Linked DNA regions of Rhodopseudomonas boonkerdii. The protein of the gene in region 1 interacts with the protein of each later gene in a pairwise test. Links are inferred from orthologs where the notes say so. Each region holds a gene or a part of one and is shown in the gene's direction. Other genes may lie near its edges.

Evidence for each region.
Region 2: the proteins of E0H22_RS12370 (region 1) and E0H22_RS00905 interact in binary tests that used the Escherichia coli proteins (3 or more experiments, as listed by UniProt). The link is inferred for Rhodopseudomonas boonkerdii from one-to-one orthologs.

The regions. Positions count from the first base shown.
Region 1 is NZ_CP036537.1:2,665,563-2,673,931, reverse strand. Bases 2,076-4,960 are described here. They hold E0H22_RS12370 (ABC-F family ATP-binding cassette domain-containing protein), read left to right. Parts: upstream 2,076-2,529; coding sequence 2,530-4,392; downstream 4,393-4,960. Other genes in these bases: E0H22_RS12365 (hypothetical protein), read right to left, coding at 4,444-4,960; E0H22_RS12375 (hypothetical protein), read left to right, coding at 2,306-2,482; E0H22_RS12380 (sulfur globule protein precursor), read left to right, coding at 2,076-2,133. Outside these bases: E0H22_RS12395 (ketopantoate reductase family protein), read left to right, coding at 1-175; E0H22_RS12390 (TerC family protein), read right to left, coding at 238-1,002; ndk (nucleoside-diphosphate kinase), read right to left, coding at 1,151-1,573; more of E0H22_RS12380, read left to right, coding at 1,840-2,075; more of E0H22_RS12365, read right to left, coding at 4,961-4,974; E0H22_RS12360 (DNA polymerase III subunit chi), read right to left, coding at 5,167-5,619; E0H22_RS12355 (leucyl aminopeptidase), read right to left, coding at 5,626-7,128; LPS export ABC transporter permease LptF, read left to right, coding at 7,726-8,369. UniProt on the Escherichia coli protein: Genetic data indicate it may be involved in ribosome assembly or function.
Region 2 is NZ_CP036537.1:193,028-201,967, forward strand. Bases 3,625-7,080 are described here. They hold E0H22_RS00905 (2-oxoglutarate dehydrogenase E1 component), read left to right. Parts: upstream 3,625-3,946; coding sequence 3,947-6,880; downstream 6,881-7,080. Other genes in these bases: E0H22_RS00900 (TetR/AcrR family transcriptional regulator), read left to right, coding at 3,625-3,766; odhB (2-oxoglutarate dehydrogenase complex dihydrolipoyllysine-residue succinyltransferase), read left to right, coding at 7,025-7,080. Outside these bases: E0H22_RS00880 (SDR family NAD(P)-dependent oxidoreductase), read left to right, coding at 1-41; E0H22_RS00885 (sulfurtransferase), read right to left, coding at 106-984; E0H22_RS00890 (acyl-CoA dehydrogenase family protein), read right to left, coding at 1,061-2,185; E0H22_RS00895 (OsmC family protein), read right to left, coding at 2,319-2,861; more of E0H22_RS00900, read left to right, coding at 3,095-3,624; more of odhB, read left to right, coding at 7,081-8,263; E0H22_RS00915 (SDR family oxidoreductase), read left to right, coding at 8,383-8,940. UniProt on the Escherichia coli protein: E1 component of the 2-oxoglutarate dehydrogenase (OGDH) complex which catalyzes the decarboxylation of 2-oxoglutarate, the first step in the conversion of 2-oxoglutarate to succinyl-CoA and CO(2).

The DNA.
Region 1 (8,369 bases):
GATCCCGCATGCCAAGCCATCGATGTTGCTGGATTACGAAGCTGGCCGCCGCTGCGAGATCGACGCCATCAATGGCGCGATCCCTCGGCTCGGAGAGCCGCTTGGCGTGCCCACGCCGGTAAATGACACGGTGGTCGGCATCGTGAAGGCGCGGGAACGGAAGATGCTGAGCTGAATCCTACAAAACAAAACGGGCGCCGAAGCGCCCGTTCAAGTTTTCTTTCCAGGACAGCCAGCTTATGCCGCCTGCTCCGCATGGGCGGCCATGCTGCGGCGGCGCCACAGGGCACCGACCGCCAGCACCACGACGATGCCGAGCAGACCGCACACGATCTCGCCGCCCGTACCGTCGCCGGTGAAGCGAATGCCGCTGCCGAGCGAGGCAAAGACGCCGTCCAGGCTAGAGCCGAGCGCACCACCGAAGAAGCTGTGGAGCAGCGGCAGGATCGCAGGATCAGTGGCGATCACCTCGCCCGCGACCCATCCAAGCAGTGCAGCGCCGAGCCAGACCAGCACCGGCAGGCGGGTCAGCAGCGCCATGATCAGCGCCGCGCCGGCGACGATCAGCGGTACGCTGACCGCAAGGCCAAGGATCAAAAGCGGCACGCTGCCATTGGCGGCAGCCGCCACGGCGATGACGTTGTCGAGGCTCATGACGATGTCGGCGATCACCACGATCTGCACGGCCGCCCACAAATTCGAGGCGGCCTTCACGCCGTCCTCTTCTTCCTGTTCGGGCACCAGCAGCTTGGCGGCGATGACGATCAGCGCGAGGCCGCCCACCAGCTTGAGATAGGGCAGCGCCATCAACGAGGCCACGATGCCGGTGAAGATGATACGGAGAATGACGGCGGCTGCGGCGCCGAGGATCATGCCCCACATGCGCTGCTTCGGTTCGAGGCCGCGGCAGGCGAGCGCGATCACGAGTGCGTTGTCGCCCGACAGCAACACGTTGATCCAGATGATCTTGCCGACGGCAACCCAGAATGCTGGCTGCTGCATCTCGACTTGAAACTGAACAAAGACCGACTTGATCGTTGCCGGATCGAAAACTTGCAGCACCCAGTCCACAGCGCGCCCCTCTCTGTTACTCGTTTTTCGAAATGCCGGCGCGCCCCCGCGCGCCGGCAGATATCAAATCAGCAGAAGCTTAGCCGACAATCTCGTTGCCCGAAAAGAACTGCGCGATTTCGATCGCCGCGGTCTCGGCGGCGTCCGAACCATGCACCGAATTCTCGCCGATCGACTTGGCGTGGGCCTTGCGGATGGTGCCTTCGGCGGCCTTCGACGGATCGGTGGCGCCCATGACGTCGCGATACTTCAGGATTGCGCCCTCGCCTTCCAGCACCTGCACGACGACCGGACCCGAGGTCATGAAATCGACGAGTTCGCCGAAGAACGGACGCTCCTTGTGGACGGCATAGAAGGTGCCGGCCTGTTCGCGGGTCATGCGGATGCGCTTCTGCGCGACGATACGCAGACCGGCCTTCTCGATCAGCGCATTGATCGCACCGGTCAGATTACGCTCGGTCGCGTCGGGCTTCAGAATCGAAAAGGTACGCTCGATGGCCATGGTTCATCCTTGAATAACGGCGGTTGGAAAGATGGCGGCTTATATCGGTGCGCTCCCCACCCCGCAAGCGATCCGTCCGTATCGGAGGCCGGTCGCCGGAGCAGCTCTGGGGGAACTGTCCGAAATATCATCCAGATGAACCATTTCTGAAGGGGCCGGCGGGTCTGCATTCAGTTTGCCGGGCCTAGCCTGATCGCCATAGCACGCTCCACCGCTTCCGGCGGCGATCCACCGGCCAAGGACGTGCCAGATCGATGGAGATGACGATGTTCCGCAAAATTGCACTGACTTTGGTCGCTGCGACAGCCCTGGGCGCCGCAGCTCTGGCGCCTACCTCCGCCTCAGCATGGGGCGGACACGGCGGATGGCATGGTGGTGGCTGGCATGGCGGAGGCTGGGGTTGGCATGGCGGCTGGGGCGGACCTCGCTTCTATGGTGGCCCGCGCTTCGTCGGCGGCCCCTATTACTACGGGTATTATGGCGGTGGCGGCTGCTGGGTCCGGCGGGTGGTCCCTACCCCGTGGGGGCCACGCTGGCGGCTGGTCAATCGCTGTTATTGAACCTTTGGTACAGCGCGCGCCCGGCCTTGACGGCCGGGCGTTTTTGCGACGCTGCTGTGGATATTTCACCCTTTTTTGAGACAGACGCGCTGAAATCCGGAAAACGGGAAACATTTGTTACCCTTACGACTTGCCTTGCTGTCAGTACCGCAGCGAGGGTTTCCGGATCACCATGACCTCACCTTTCTCCAATAACGGCGACGACGAGATGGACCGCAGCACCTCTGCGGTGATCTGCCACGCCATCGGAGAACGTTTGCGCCAGGACATGGGAACCGACGAGCCGCTGCCCTCTCGTCTGCAGATGCTGCTGAGCGAGTTGCGGCAGCGTGACGGCGACAGCGCCTGACCGCAAATCCGGGTTGCCTTTGCGCGTTGCAACGGTGACAACGCCGCATGCTTTCCATCAATGACATTTCCATCCGCATCGCCGGCCGGCTCCTGATCGACAACAGCACGGTGCAGATCGCCCCTGGTGCACGGGTCGGCTTCATTGGCCGTAATGGCGTTGGCAAATCGACCCTGTTCCACGCGATCCGCGGCGACCTGTCCCTCGAAGGCGGCAGCATAGCTATCCCGCCGCGCTGGCGGATCGGCAGTCTCGCTCAGGAGGCGCCGGACGGTCCGGAAAGCCTGATCACCGTCGTCCTCAAGGCCGATGTCGAGCGCCACGCCCTGCTGGCCGAGGCCGAGACCGCCACCGATCCGGACCGCATCGCCGACATCCAGATCCGTCTCGTCGATATCGACGCCCATTCGGCACCGGCCCGCGCCGCAGCCATTCTGAGCGGCCTCGGCTTTTCGGCCGAGGATCAACTACGCTCCTGTTCCGAATTCTCCGGTGGCTGGCGCATGCGCGTGGCACTTGCCGCGACACTGTTCGCTGCCCCCGACCTGCTGCTGCTCGACGAGCCCACCAACTATCTCGACCTCGAGGGCACGTTGTGGCTCGAGGATCATCTTGCGAACTATCCTCGTACGGTCATCGTCATCAGCCATGACCGCGATCTGCTCGACGTCTCCGTGAACGAGATCCTTCATCTCGATCGCGGCAAGCTGGTGCATTATCGCGGCACCTATTCGAATTACGAGGAATTCCGCGCCAATCGCGAGGCGCTGCAGGCCAAGAACTTCGAGCGCCAACAGGCCGAGCGCAAACGCCTGCAGGACTTCGTCGATCGCTTCAAGGCCAAGGCGTCAAAAGCCCGCCAGGCGCAGTCGCGCGTCAAAATGCTGGAGCGGATGAAGCCGGTCTCCGCCATCGTCAGCGACGAGGTGCGAGAGATCCACTTCCCCGCACCCGAGAAGATGCTGTCGCCGCCGATCCTCGCCCTCGACAATGTCGCGGTCGGTTATGAGCCGGGCAAACCAGTGCTGAGCAAAGTCACGCTGCGTGTCGATACCGAGGACCGCATTGCTTTGCTCGGCTCCAACGGCAACGGCAAATCGACACTGGTGAAGCTGATCGCGAACAGACTGCAGCCTTTCTCAGGCGCGGTGACCCGCGCGGACAAACTGTCCGTCGCCTATTTCGCCCAGCATCAGGTCGACGAACTGATGATGGATCAGTCGGTCTACGATCACATCCGCAAGCTGATGCCCGAGGCGCCGGAATCGAAAGTCCGCGCCCGCGCCGGCAATATCGGCTTTTCCGGCAAGGCAGCCGATACGATCGTGAAGAGTTTGTCCGGCGGCGAGAAAGCACGACTGCTGCTCGGGCTCGCGACCTTCTACGGTCCCAACATGATCATCCTGGACGAGCCGACCAACCATCTCGACATCGACAGCCGCGCGGCGCTGGCCGAAGCCATCAACGAATTCCCCGGCGCCGTGATCATGGTCTCGCATGACCGCTATCTGATCGAGGCATGCGCAGATCAATTATGGGTCGTCGCCAACAAGACCGTCACCAGTTTCGACGGCGACCTCGAAGACTACCGCAAGCTGGTGATGCAGACCCGCGATCCGCGCCCATCAACGCGCGAACGTGCGGCGACCGATGACAAGCCGGCACGCACGAAAGAAAAACGCGTCTCGCCAAAACAGCAGGTCGCCGAAGCCGAGGCCGAGATGGAGCGCATTGCGGGGATCATCGAGAAGATCGATACCGCGCTCGCGCTGCCGGATATTTTCACGCGCGATCCCAAGCAGGCCGCACAACTCACCAAAGCCCGTGCCGCAGCGGCCGATGCATTGGCCCGCGCGGAGGAGCAGTGGCTGACCGCCAGCGCGCTTCTGGAAGACGTCAATAGCGGGTAATTCGCCGAATGCGGTGCGGCCGCAGCGCGGCGCAATTGCGGCGGGCTTGCGTCAGCCCGCCCGCTTCTTTTTCGCCCCGCGCACCGGCTTCGGTTGCTCGGCCTGCGGAGTTCCCTCGACCATGGTCAGGCGGCCGGCCGTGAACGTGTAGATGCCGGCACGGGGGCCGCGCAAATAGGTCAGCGTGGTGACACGGTCGCCGCGGGCATTGCCGCCGATATTAACACTGTCCGGCGCACCGGCGCCGCGGGCGACGTCGCATTCGGTATGGCCGAGCGCCACGACACCCGTCGCCGGCGCCACGGCGGCGGCGCCATCGGCGAGTGCGCTGGCATCGCGCGGCGGCATGCCGGGGCATGCGCCATCGGCGCTGATCAGATCGTTGGGAGAAACCGGCGTATCCGGCGTCAGCGGCGGGGTTTCGATCGAGACGTTCTTGATGATGGTGCGGCCCGACCGGGAAAACCAGTCGGCGTCCTTGGACAGCAGGTCGGACTTGAACATGTCGCCCGCGCTCATGCCCGAACAGCCGCCCAGCAGCGGTGCAAGGAGAATGACGGCCAACCCCGTTCGATGAAGCATTTTGCTGTGCACGATCAACGCTATCCCACCCGGCGACGAAGCGCCCGTCTCATCACTCGTTTGCGGCGCGACCGTGACACCCGGTCGCGCCCGTCCCAGAAAGGCGCAATTAGCATCAAATACGGTTAATCGCCATTTTCTGTTGACGCATGATCTGATCCGAAAACCGGTCCCCACTTTTCGGGATCATGCCTAGTTCCGCTTCTGCCAGCGGCCGCGCTCATCGGCCTGCCAATAGGTCGCGGTCAGTCCCCGCGCCTTGCATTCTGTCCAGGCGCTGCGGGCCGCGGCGAGCGCCTCGTCGTCATCGCCATTGAAAACGAGGACCATGCGCTCATAGCCCGCCGTTTCGGCCGGAAGGCCTGCATTGTCAACGAGGAACCGGACCTGTGCACCGTTCGGATTGCTCTCTTCCAGCACCAGCAGGATCGGCTGTTCCGCCGCATCAGCCGCACGCCAGGTGGCATGCGGCAGGAACGAGTCGTCGCGATAGGTCCACAGATGCGCATCGAGCGCATCCGCCCGTTCTTCCGAAGTGGACTGCACCACGCAGCGCCAGCCGCGCTCGAGGGATTTCTCGAGCAGCGGCGGCAGCACGTGTTCCAGTGCCATGTTCTGCAGGTGGTAGAACAGAACCTCGGTCATATCGGGTTACTTCTTGCCCTCGTAGTAGTCGGCCACCAGCCGGTCGAGCAAGCGCACGCCGTATCCGGAGCCCCAGCTCTGATTGATTTCGGTCTTCGGCGCCCCCATGGCGGTGCCGGCGATGTCGAGATGCGCCCATGGCACATTATCGACAAAGCGCTGCAGGAATTGCGCCGCCGTGATCGAGCCGCCATTGCGGCCGCCGGTGTTCTTCATGTCGGCGAATTGCGAGTCGATCAGCTTGTCATAGTCGGGGCTGAGCGGCATGCGCCAGACACGCTCGCCGGTCGCCTGCCCCACCGTAGCGAGACGCAGAGCCAGCTCATCATTGTTGGAGAACAGGCCTGCATGATCGGTGCCGAGCGCCACCATGATGGCGCCGGTAAGCGTTGCCAGATCGATCATGAATCTCGGCTTGTACTTCTTGGCGACATACCAAAGCACATCGGCCAGCACGAGGCGGCCTTCGGCATCGGTGTTGATGATCTCAATGGTCTGGCCGGACATCGAAGTGACAATGTCGCCCGGACGCTGCGCATTGCCGTCCGGCATGTTCTCGACGAGGCCGATGGCGCCGATGACATTCGCCTTGGCCTTGCGGCCGGCGAGCGCATGCATCAGGCCAACCACGCAGGCCGCACCGCCCATGTCACCCTTCATCTCCTCCATGCTGCCGGCCGGCTTGATGGAGATGCCGCCGGTGTCGAAAGTGACACCCTTGCCGATGAAGGCGACAGGCGCATCGCCCTTCTTGCCGCCATTCCAGCGCATCACCACGATCCGTGCCGGATTGACCGAGCCCTGCGCAACGCCGAGCAGCGCGCCCATGCCAAGCTTCTGCATCGCCTTGACGTCGAGCACCTCGATAGCAACGCCGAGCTTCTTCAGCTCACCGGCGCGGCGTGCAAACTCCACCGGGAAAAGCACATTCGGCGGCTCGTTGACGAGATCACGCGCAACCACTACGCCCTTCACGACGGCGTTGTCGGACACGAAAGCCTTCTTCGCACTAGCCACGTCGCTCACAGCGAGCGATACGTTGACAGTGCCGGCTTTTTCCTCACCGTCTTTCTTCCTGGTCTTGTAACGATCGAATTTGTAGGCACGCAGCAACACGCCCGAGGCCACCGAAGCGGCCTGCTTGGCCGTCATTTCGGCGGATGGCAATTCCGCGATCACGGTGATCGTCGCGGCGGATGCACCGAGCTTGCCGGCCAGCACGCCGCCGAATTTCAGCAGATCGGTTTCCTTGATCTCATCCGCCTTGCCGGTGCCGATCACCAGCAGACGGTCCGCCTTCACGCCTTCCGGCGCGAGGATGTCGAGAGTCGATCCATTCTTGCCCTTGAACTTTCCGGTAGCGGCGGCACGCTTCACCAGCGTTGCAGCGGCGCCCAGCACCTTGGTCGTTGCCTTTCCCAACTTGAGTGCATCGTCGCTGAACACCACGAGGGTGCCGCGGACAGCCTGGGACAACGGGACGAAGCCGACCTTGACGGTGTCGGACATGGGCAAGACCTCCAGAATATCACATGAGGCGCATCGAACCGCAGGGGCGATGCGAGGGAACGGATGTTGTTGTCTCCACAGCCGGGGTCGTCAAGCCATACGGTCAAAAGCGGCGGGTCGGCAGCATGGGCAAAGCGCATATGATTGCCGAAAATAGCCTGTGGCCATCCTTCGAGACGCCGCTACGCGGCTCTTCAGGATGAGGGATAGAGTATAGCGCGATAGAAGTCCCTCATGGTGAGGAGCCCGCAAAGCGGGCGTCTCGAACCATGCAGGCCACGCACGCTCCCCAGCCCCACTCCGCTTCGGCTGATTCCATGTGCGAATGTGTCCGCCGCCCGCGACATGCGTGGCCGGAACGCTGCCAGCCATCACGCTGGCATGCGGAAATACCCGTCCTGGCTTGCTTTCAGTGTCCCGAGGGCCACATCGTTATCGAAATTAACCACTTCCTCACCTAGCCATCGCCCGGCCATTTTGTTGACCGATCAAAGGGATGGTAAGTAGGACGATCGGGTCCGGAGCCGCTGCGTCGCCCTCGGGGATCCCCCGTCGGGGATGGGCATGCAGCATGTTTCCGGGCCGTTACGGGGACCGATGGGTTCGATCGACAGATATATCTTCAAGATAGTGCTGGCATCCTTCGCCATCGTGCTGGTCAGCCTGACCGGCGTGATCTGGATCACCCAGGCACTGCGTGGCATCGACCTGATGACGAGTCAGGGTCAGACCATTCTGACCTTTCTCGGCTTCACGGGTCTGGCCATCCCCGTGCTGGTGCTGATCATCGCGCCGATCGCGCTGATGATCGCCGTCTCGCACACCCTGACCAAGCTCGCGACCGATTCCGAAGTCATCGTCATGAACGCCGCCGGTCTGTCGCCGATGCGGCTGTTCCGGCCATTTCTCTATGCGACGCTGGTGGTGTCGCTGATCGTGGCGTTCATTGCTTCCTATATGGCACCGGACGGCATGCGGCGATTGAAACGCTGGGATGCCGAGATCACCGCCGACGTGCTGACCAACATCCTGCAGCCCGGCCGCTTCGCGCAGCTCGATACGAATCTGACGGTGCGCATTAAAGAGCGCCAGCCCGGCGGCCTCCTGGTCGGCATCTTTGTCGACGACCGCCGCGATCCCAAGGAACGCATCACCATCATCGCCGATCACGGCTCGATCCTGAAGAACAAGGATGGCTCGTTCCTGGTGCTCGAAGACGGCAATCTGCAGCGCTTCGAGAC
Region 2 (8,940 bases), 2.5 Mb from region 1 along the record:
TCGGGCAAAGCCTGGTCGTGGATGGCGGACTGATTCTGTAACGACAGAAAATCGCGGGATTCCGGGTGCGCGCAAAAGCGCGCCCCGGAATGACCGCTAATCGACCTACGCCGCCACCGCCTGTTTCTCGCCGACCACCGGCAAGCCCTCCTCGATCGGATATTTCGGATCACGGCTCCATTCGTTCCACGAGCCGAAATACATCCTCACATCGGCGACGCCGGCATTCTTCAGCGCCAGGAACGTGTTCGAGGCCCGTGCCCCCTTGAAGCAGTAGAGATAGACCGTCGTGGCCGGCGTGATGCCCACCGTGGCGCATTCGGCGAGAATCTCGTTCTTTGACTTGAAGCGCGGTCCCTCGGCGGTCGGCTTCATCATGCGGTACCACTCGATCCAGACCGCGCCCGGAATGCGGCCCATGCGCGGGCAGAAATCCTTACCATAGGGCGACGAGCTTTCGCCGATCCATTCATCGACATCGCGCACGTCGAGAAGCGCAATCGACGGATTACCAAGGGCGGCCTGCATCGTCGCCGCATCGATCAGGATCGAGCCGGCCTCCGGCTTGATCGCGAAGGATGCAGGCTTGGGCGTCGGAACATCCACCGTGGTGGGCAGTCCCTTCATCATCCAGGCATCGAAGCCGCCATGCAGCACTTTGATCTTGGGGTAGCCGAGGAATTCGAGCAGGAAGTAACCGCGGCACGATTGGCCGAAGCCGGAATTCATTGACTGCTCGTAGATCACCGCGGTTTCTGCACCGGACAGGCCGGCGCCGCCGAAAGCTTCGGCAAATTTTTTCTTCAGTTCGTCCATGCCTTCAGGTGTCGAAGTAGCGAGGAACGTAAAAATCTCATGGAGATTGACGGCGCCAGGGATGTGCCCGGCCGCATAAGCATCGGGATTGCGCGTGTCGATGATGACACACGGCTCATGCTTCATGAAGGTCGCGAGGTCGTCTGCGGAAATGAGAACGTCTGCCATTTTAGCCTCCACTCATGTTGAACATCGTTGTTGAACCGTCTGTAGAAGAGCCGTCGGTGTATTGCCCCGACCTAAGTCAATGGGCGTTACCTCCTTGCTGTTCGCGGGCATTGTCCGCGAGCATCTTGCGGAGCTGTTTGGTCGCGGGAGTGACGATCGCCACGAAATAGGCCTCGCGCAGGCGCCGCTGCGCGCGATGAGATTTGAGATAGCCGCGCGCACCACAATGCAGCATCGCGGCATGGGCGGCGGCGACCGCCGCGTCGCCCGCACGCAAGCGCAGATCGACCACGGCACGCCAGTAGTCGTTACCCGTCTCGTATGGCGTCGCGGCGAGCATCATCGTCTCAGCCTCCATCTTCGCCAGCATGCCGGCAAAATCCTCAGGCTGCTGCGGCAGGAAGCAATTGACGTGGGCAAGCGAGGGTTTCACGCTCTCCATGATGGCGACGCAGTCGCGGAGCAATCCGTGCGCCATGCCCATCTGCATCAGGATGAAGCCGGCTCGGATCTTCTTTACGAAGGGCATCGCCGGTGCGGCGAGCACGTGGTCATCGGGAATGAAGGTATCGCGGAATTGCACCGCATATGTACCGGTCCCATCCATGGCGAGGAACGGCTTGCATGATGTCAGCGAGAGGTTCTCATCCGCACAGTCGGCGATGAACATCACTTTCTCGCCGGTCTCCTCGATCTCGAAGATCGTGCCGAACAGATGGCCAGGTCCGAGATTGGAGACCCATGGCAGCGCGCCGCGTATGATGTATCCGCCTTCGGTGCGTTTTCCCTTTAACTTCAGCTTCTCGATGCCGAAGAAGCTCTTCATCGGGTTGGAAAGTCCGGTGCCGCCGAGCGTCCTGCCGCTGGCGGCGGCGCTTAGATACTTCGCTTTCAGCACGGCATTCTCGGAGTTGAGAATGTACCAGACCAGTGTGTTCTGGCACCACGCCATGAAGGCTGTGGAGCCGCAGGTCTCGCCGATGACGGAGATGCCAGCGATCGTGTCGCGCAGATCGGCGTGAGCCGACCATGCGCCCGCATCGCCGAGATGGCGCAGCGCCCGATCGGGATAGATCGTGCCTTCGTCGATCTCCAGCGCGATTGGCGTCAGCTCACGCCGCGCGACGGCGCCGATGCGATCGGCGAGCGGTTCGACATCGCCGACAACAGACTCTTTCAACAACGCAGCCGATGCAGTCATCGCGATCTCCGCAATGTGGAAGCACCATCGTTCGTCATTGCGCGGAGCGTTAGCGACGAAGCAATCCAGAACCTGCTTCCGAAAAGACTGGACCGCTTCGCTTCGCAATGACGGGGTTGATGACGACGTGACGTTACGCGGACACTTCGAGATTGACCGGACGGGTGAACGTGTTGGCGACGGGTGACCACTTCTTCACATGGGTGATCAACGCATCGACTTCCGATTGCGGAATGCCTTCGCATTCCATGTCGACCTTGACGCGCACATCGGTGAAGCCGACCGGCTTTTCGCTGACATCGCCGGTGCCCCACACGGCAGTGATGTTGAGATCGCCTTCGAGCTGCAGTTCGAGCTTGTTGACGATCCAGCCCCGATGCACCGCATTGGCGTGCAGGCCGACGGCGAGGCAGGAACCGAGCGCAGCTAACGAGGCTTCCGACGGATTCGGCGCGGTGTCGTCGCCGAGTAATGCCGGCGGCTCATCGACGATGTAGGGCGGCAGACTGCGGATGTAGTTGGCGTGGCGGAATTTGCCTTCGGCGACGGTCTTGCACTTCAGCGTCTTGATGACGTTCGGATTGGCCTTCCCGTTGGCGATCAGCTGTTCGAGTCCGCCCTTGTCGATCGGTGCGAGGCAGCCGGTCAGGACGGTTTTGGCGGCAACAGCGGTCATGGACGTCTCCTTGATAAAAATACAGAACGGTCTGTATCTTTGCAGGATGCATGCCATCGCAGTCCGCCCATGCCACACCGAATGATTTCAAGGAGTTATGGGAGAGCACCCCGATCCGTTACCGCCTAAGCCGCAGTCAGTGGCGCCGATTCATCAGCCAAACGCTCGAATCTTGATCACGGCGCCGGACGCTCGCTTGCGCCGGCGTTCGCGCATGTCATATTGACGCGGTAATGACCGATCCGACGCCTCAAGACACCGAAAGGGCCACGCCGCGCGACCGGCTGATGGACGCGGCGACGCGGCTGTTCTGCAAGAACGGCATCAACGCCACCGGCATCGACGCCATCGTGGCCGAGGCCGGGACAGCCAAGACCACGCTGTACAAGATCTTCAAATCAAAGGGAGATCTGGTCGAAGCCGTGCTCGAGACCGAAGGCAGGAGCTGGCGTGCCTGGTTTCTCGCGGCGATCGCAGCGCCTGCCACCCCCCGGGAGAAGCTCGATGCCATCTTCCCGGCGCTGAAAAGATGGTTTGGCGAGGACAGCTATACGGGCTGCGTTTTCATCAACGCCGTGGGCGAACACCCGAAGGACGAGACCCGGCTCCGCGACCTCACAATTCAGCATAAGACATTTGTTCTCAAACACATAAGCGAACTCGCACACGCCGCGGGCGCATCCCGGCCGGATGCGCTGGCGCACCAGATCGGCCTGCTGATGGACGGCGCAATTGTCGCCGCGATGGTGACGCGCGACCCCGATGTGGCCGACGCTGCGGCCCAAGCCGCGGCCGCCCTGCTCGACGGCGCCTGCGGCCCCGCCAGATCAAAGCGCAAGAGAACGGTCGTTCTCCAGGGCGGCGCTGCTGCATTGGCGAAAGAAGACCTTAGTGTCGTCGAATAGTTGAGATTTAATCGACAAAACCGCAGAACACAAAGAATTGACGAATTATTCAGTTCTTCGTGTTTTTAAGGCGAACTTTCAAACTAGATAGGTTAGAAGGTCGCCGCACCAGGTTGGGTCCGTACAAGGCCAAACCCCTCGCCCGAACTTCCGCGCGACTAGAAAATTCAGGACGCCACAATGTCTCGCCAGGACGCGAACGCCGCTTTTGCCCTCTCTTCATTCCTCCAGGGCGCCAACGCTACTTACATCGACGACCTCTATGCCCGCTTCGAAAAGGACCCCTCCTCGGTGGATGCCGAGTGGCAGGAGTTCTTCAAGAGTCTGAAGGACACGTCCGCGGACGTACGGAAGAATGCCGCCGGTCCGTCCTGGGAAAAATCAAACTGGCCGGTGACGCCAAATGACGATCTGACCCATGCTCTGGACGGCAACTGGGCCAAGGTCGAGAAGGCCATCGGCGCCAAGCTCGCCGCCAAAGCCGAGAAGGGCGAGCAGGTTCCGGTCGGCGATCTGATTCAGGCGACACGCGATTCGGTCCGCGCCCTGATGCTGATCCGCGCCTACCGCATGCGCGGCCACTTCCACGCCAATCTCGATCCGCTCGGCATCGAAGGTGTCAAGGATCACGAAGAACTCGATCCGAAGTCCTACGGCTTCACCGACGCCGATCTCGACCGCAAGATCTTCATCGATAACGTCATCGGCCTCGAATACGGCACGCTCCGCGAGATCACCGCGATCCTCCAGCGCACCTATTGCCAGACGCTCGGCGTCGAGTTCATGCACATCTCCAATCCGGCGCAGAAGGCCTGGATCCAGGAACGCATCGAAGGGCCGGACAAGGAAATCTCGTTCACGCCGGAAGGTCGCCGCGCCATTCTGATGAAGCTGATCGAAGCCGATGGCTTCGAGAAGTTCTGCGACGTCAAGTTCACCGGCACCAAGCGCTTCGGCCTCGACGGTGGCGAATCGCTGATCCCCGCACTTGAACAAATCATCAAGCGCGGCGGAAGCCTCGGCGTGAAGGAAATCGTGCTGGGCATGCCGCATCGCGGCCGCCTCAACGTGCTGACCCAGGTCATGGGCAAGCCGCACCGCGCCCTGTTCCATGAGTTCAAGGGTGGCTCGGCGAATCCCGACGAAGTCGAGGGCTCAGGCGACGTGAAGTATCACCTCGGCGCATCGTCGGACCGCGAATTCGACCAGAACAAGATCCATCTGTCGCTGACCGCCAACCCGTCGCATCTCGAAATCGTCGATCCCGTGGTGCTCGGCAAGGTTCGCGCCAAGCAGGATCAGCACGGCGATCCGCCGGACATGCGCGTCTCGGTGCTGCCGCTGCTCATGCATGGCGACGCAGCCTTCGCAGGCCAGGGCGTCGTGGCGGAATGTTTCGCGCTGTCGGACCTGAAGGGCTATCGCACCGGCGGTTCGATCCACTTCATCGTCAACAACCAGATCGGCTTCACCACCTATCCGCGTTACTCGCGTTCGTCGCCCTATCCGTCCGACGTCGCCAAGATGATCGACGCGCCGATCTTCCACGTGAACGGCGACGATCCGGAAGCTGTCGTGTTCGCGGCCAAGATCGCCGTGGAATTCCGTCAGAAGTTCCACAAGCCTGTCGTCATCGACATGTTCTGCTATCGCCGCCACGGCCACAACGAAGGCGACGAGCCGGCATTCACCCAACCGGTGATGTACAAGAAGATCGGCGCGCATCAGTCGACCGTCGATATGTATGCCAAGCGCCTGATCGCCGAGAACGTGCTGACCCAGGCCGATTTCGACAAGGCGAAGGCCGACTGGCGCGCCAAGCTCGATACCGAGCTTGAAGCCGGCACCAGCTACAAGCCGAATAAGGCCGACTGGCTCGACGGCAAGTGGGCCGGCCTCAAGATCGCCCATGAGGACGAAGAGCCGCGCCGCGGTGTCACCGGCGTCGATGTCGCGACGCTGAAGGCGATCGGCACCCAGATCACCAAGGTGCCGGATGGCTTCCGCATCCACCGCACCGTGCAGCGTTTCCTCGACGCACGCGCCAAGGCGATCGCATCAGGCGAAGGCATCGACTGGGCCACTGGCGAAGCACTTGCCTTCTGCTCGCTGATGGAAGAAGGCCACCACATCCGCCTGTCCGGCCAGGACTCCGAGCGCGGCACGTTCTCGCAGCGTCACTCGGTCTGGTTCGACCAGGAAGACGAGAGCCGCTACACGCCGTTCAACCATCTCGGCGAGAAGCAGGGTCGCTACGAGGTTATCAATTCGCTGCTGTCGGAAGAAGCCGTGCTCGGCTTCGAATATGGCTACTCCCTCGCCGAGCCGAACACGTTGACCCTATGGGAAGCGCAGTTCGGTGATTTCGCCAATGGCGCGCAGGTCGTGTTCGACCAGTTCATCTCCTCGGGCGAGCGTAAGTGGCTACGCATGTCGGGCCTCGTCTGCCTTCTGCCGCACGGCTATGAAGGCCAGGGACCCGAGCACTCCTCTGCACGCCTCGAGCGCTTCCTGCAGATGTGCGCGGAAGACAACATGCAGGTGGTCAACCCGACGACCCCGGCGAATTACTTCCATATGCTGCGCCGTCAGCTCAAGCGCGAGATCCGCAAGCCGCTGATCGTGATGACGCCGAAGTCGCTGCTGCGCCACAAGCGTGCCGTGTCGAAGCTCGACGAACTCGGTGCGGGTACCTCGTTCCACCGCGTGCTGTTCGACGATGCCGAGAAGCTGCAGCCGGACAACAAGATCCGCCGCGTCGTGCTGTGCTCCGGCAAGGTCTATTATGATCTTTTCGAAGAGCGCGAGAAGCGCGGCATCGACGACATCTACCTGCTGCGTATCGAGCAGCTCTATCCGGTGCCGCTGAAGACGCTGGTACAGGAACTGACCCGGTTCAAGGGCGCAGAGTTCGTCTGGTGCCAGGAAGAGCCGCGCAATATGGGCGGCTGGCACTTCATCGAGCCCTATCTGGAATGGGTGCTCAACCAGATCAACGCCACACACAAGCGTCCGCGTTACGCCGGCCGCGCCGCCTCGGCCGCGACGGCCACCGGCCTGATGTCCAAGCATCTCGCTCAGCTCAAGGCGTTCCTCGACGAAGCGCTGGGCTAAGCATTCACCGTCACTGCAATGCCCCGCTTCGCGCGGGGCATTCGCGCACCCGTCTTATTTGAAATCTACACTTCGACCTCTTTCAGGCCTGATCGATCCCAAAACTTTCGGATCGGATCGTCCGGCCGCAACAGGAAGCAGACCATGACTGACATTCGCGTTCCCACGCTCGGCGAGTCCGTGACCGAAGCCACCATCGGCCGCTGGTTCAAGAAGCCCGGCGATGCCGTCGCCGTCGACGAGCCGTTGGTTGAACTCGAGACCGACAAGGTCACCATCGAAGTGCCGGCGCCGTCGGCCGGTACGCTCAGCGAAATCGTCGCCAAGGATGGCGAAACCGTCGCCGTCGGCGCGCTGCTCGGTCAGATCACCGACGGCGCTGGTGGCGCCAAACCGGCTGCTGCCGCGCCGAAGGCCGAAGCTGCTCCGGCTGCTGCGCCGGCCGCCGCCGCTGCAGCACCGTCGAAGACTCTCGCGGCTGATACCCCGCTCGCTCCGTCGGTGCGCAAGCTCTCGGCTGAGAGCGGCGTCGACGCCGCCGGTGTCGCCGGTTCGGGCAAGGATGGGCGCGTGACCAAGGGCGACATGCTCGCCGCCATCGAAAAGGCGGCCTCGTCGCCGACCCCGGTGAACCAGCCAGCCGCTGCCGTGCAAGTGCGCGCCGCTTCTCCGGCTGACGATGCTGCCCGCGAAGAGCGCGTGAAGATGACGCGCCTGCGTCAGACCATCGCCCGCCGCCTCAAGGACGTGCAGAACACCGCTGCGATGCTCACCACCTTCAACGAGGTCGACATGACCGCGGTGATGGCGCTGCGCACGCAGTATAAGGACGTGTTCGAGAAGAAGCACGGCAACAAGCTCGGCTTCATGGGCTTCTTCACCAAGGCCTGCGTGCAGGCGCTGAAGGACATCCCTGCCGTCAATGCGGAGATCGACGGCAGCGACATCATCTACAAGAACTACTACCACATCGGCGTTGCCGTCGGCACCGACAAGGGCCTCGTGGTCCCGGTCGTGCGCGAATGCGACTCGAAGTCGATCTCCCAGATCGAGCGCGACATCGCCGACTTCGGCAAGCGCGCCCGTGACGGCCAGCTCAAGATCGACGAGATGCAGGGCGGCACCTTCACCATCACCAATGGCGGCATCTACGGCTCGCTGATGTCGACCCCGATCCTGAACGCCCCGCAGGCCGGCATCCTCGGCATGCACAAGATCCAGGAGCGTCCGGTCGTGGTCGGCGGCAAGATCGAGATCCGTCCGATGATGTATCTGGCGCTCAGCTACGATCACCGCGTGATCGACGGCAAGGAAGCGGTGACGTTCCTCGTGCGCGTCAAGGAGAGCCTGGAAGATCCGGCACGTCTCGTTCTGGATCTGTAAGTAGAACATCGTCATGGCCGGGTTTGTCCTGGCCATGACGCCTTGCTTCCTTCATCGACAGCTGAGACGTGGATGACCGGGACAAGCCCGGGCATGACGGAGACAAAGGGCTGGTGCTCATGACTGCTAGTCAAGACAGCGTCGTCATCATCACCGGCGGAAGCCGTGGCATCGGCCGCGCGACAGCGCTCAAGGCGGCTGCTCAGGGCTTCAAGGTCGTGGTCGCCTACGCCAGCAACAAGACGGCGGCCGACGAGGTCGTTGCGCAGATCGAAGCCGGAAACGGCAAGTCCATCGCCGTGAAATGCGATGTCGGCTCGGAGGCCGACATCCTCGCCCTGTTCAAGGCTGCCGATGCCTTCGGTCCGCTCGGCGCGCTGGTGAACAATGCCGGCATCGTCGGCCCCAGCATCCGTGTCGAGGACATGACCGCCGAACGCATCACCCGCATGATGGCGGTGAATGTCACCGGCAGCTTCCTCTGCGCCCGCGAGGCGGTGAAGCGCATGTCCACCAGGCATGGCGGCAAAGGCGGCGTCATCGTCAATCTGTCATCGGTCGCTGCAAAACTGGGCTCGGCCAATACTTACGTCGATTATGCGGCGTCGAAAGGCGCCATAGATACCTTCACCGTCGGTCTCAGCCAGGAAGTCGCCGCCGAAGGCATCCGTGTCGTC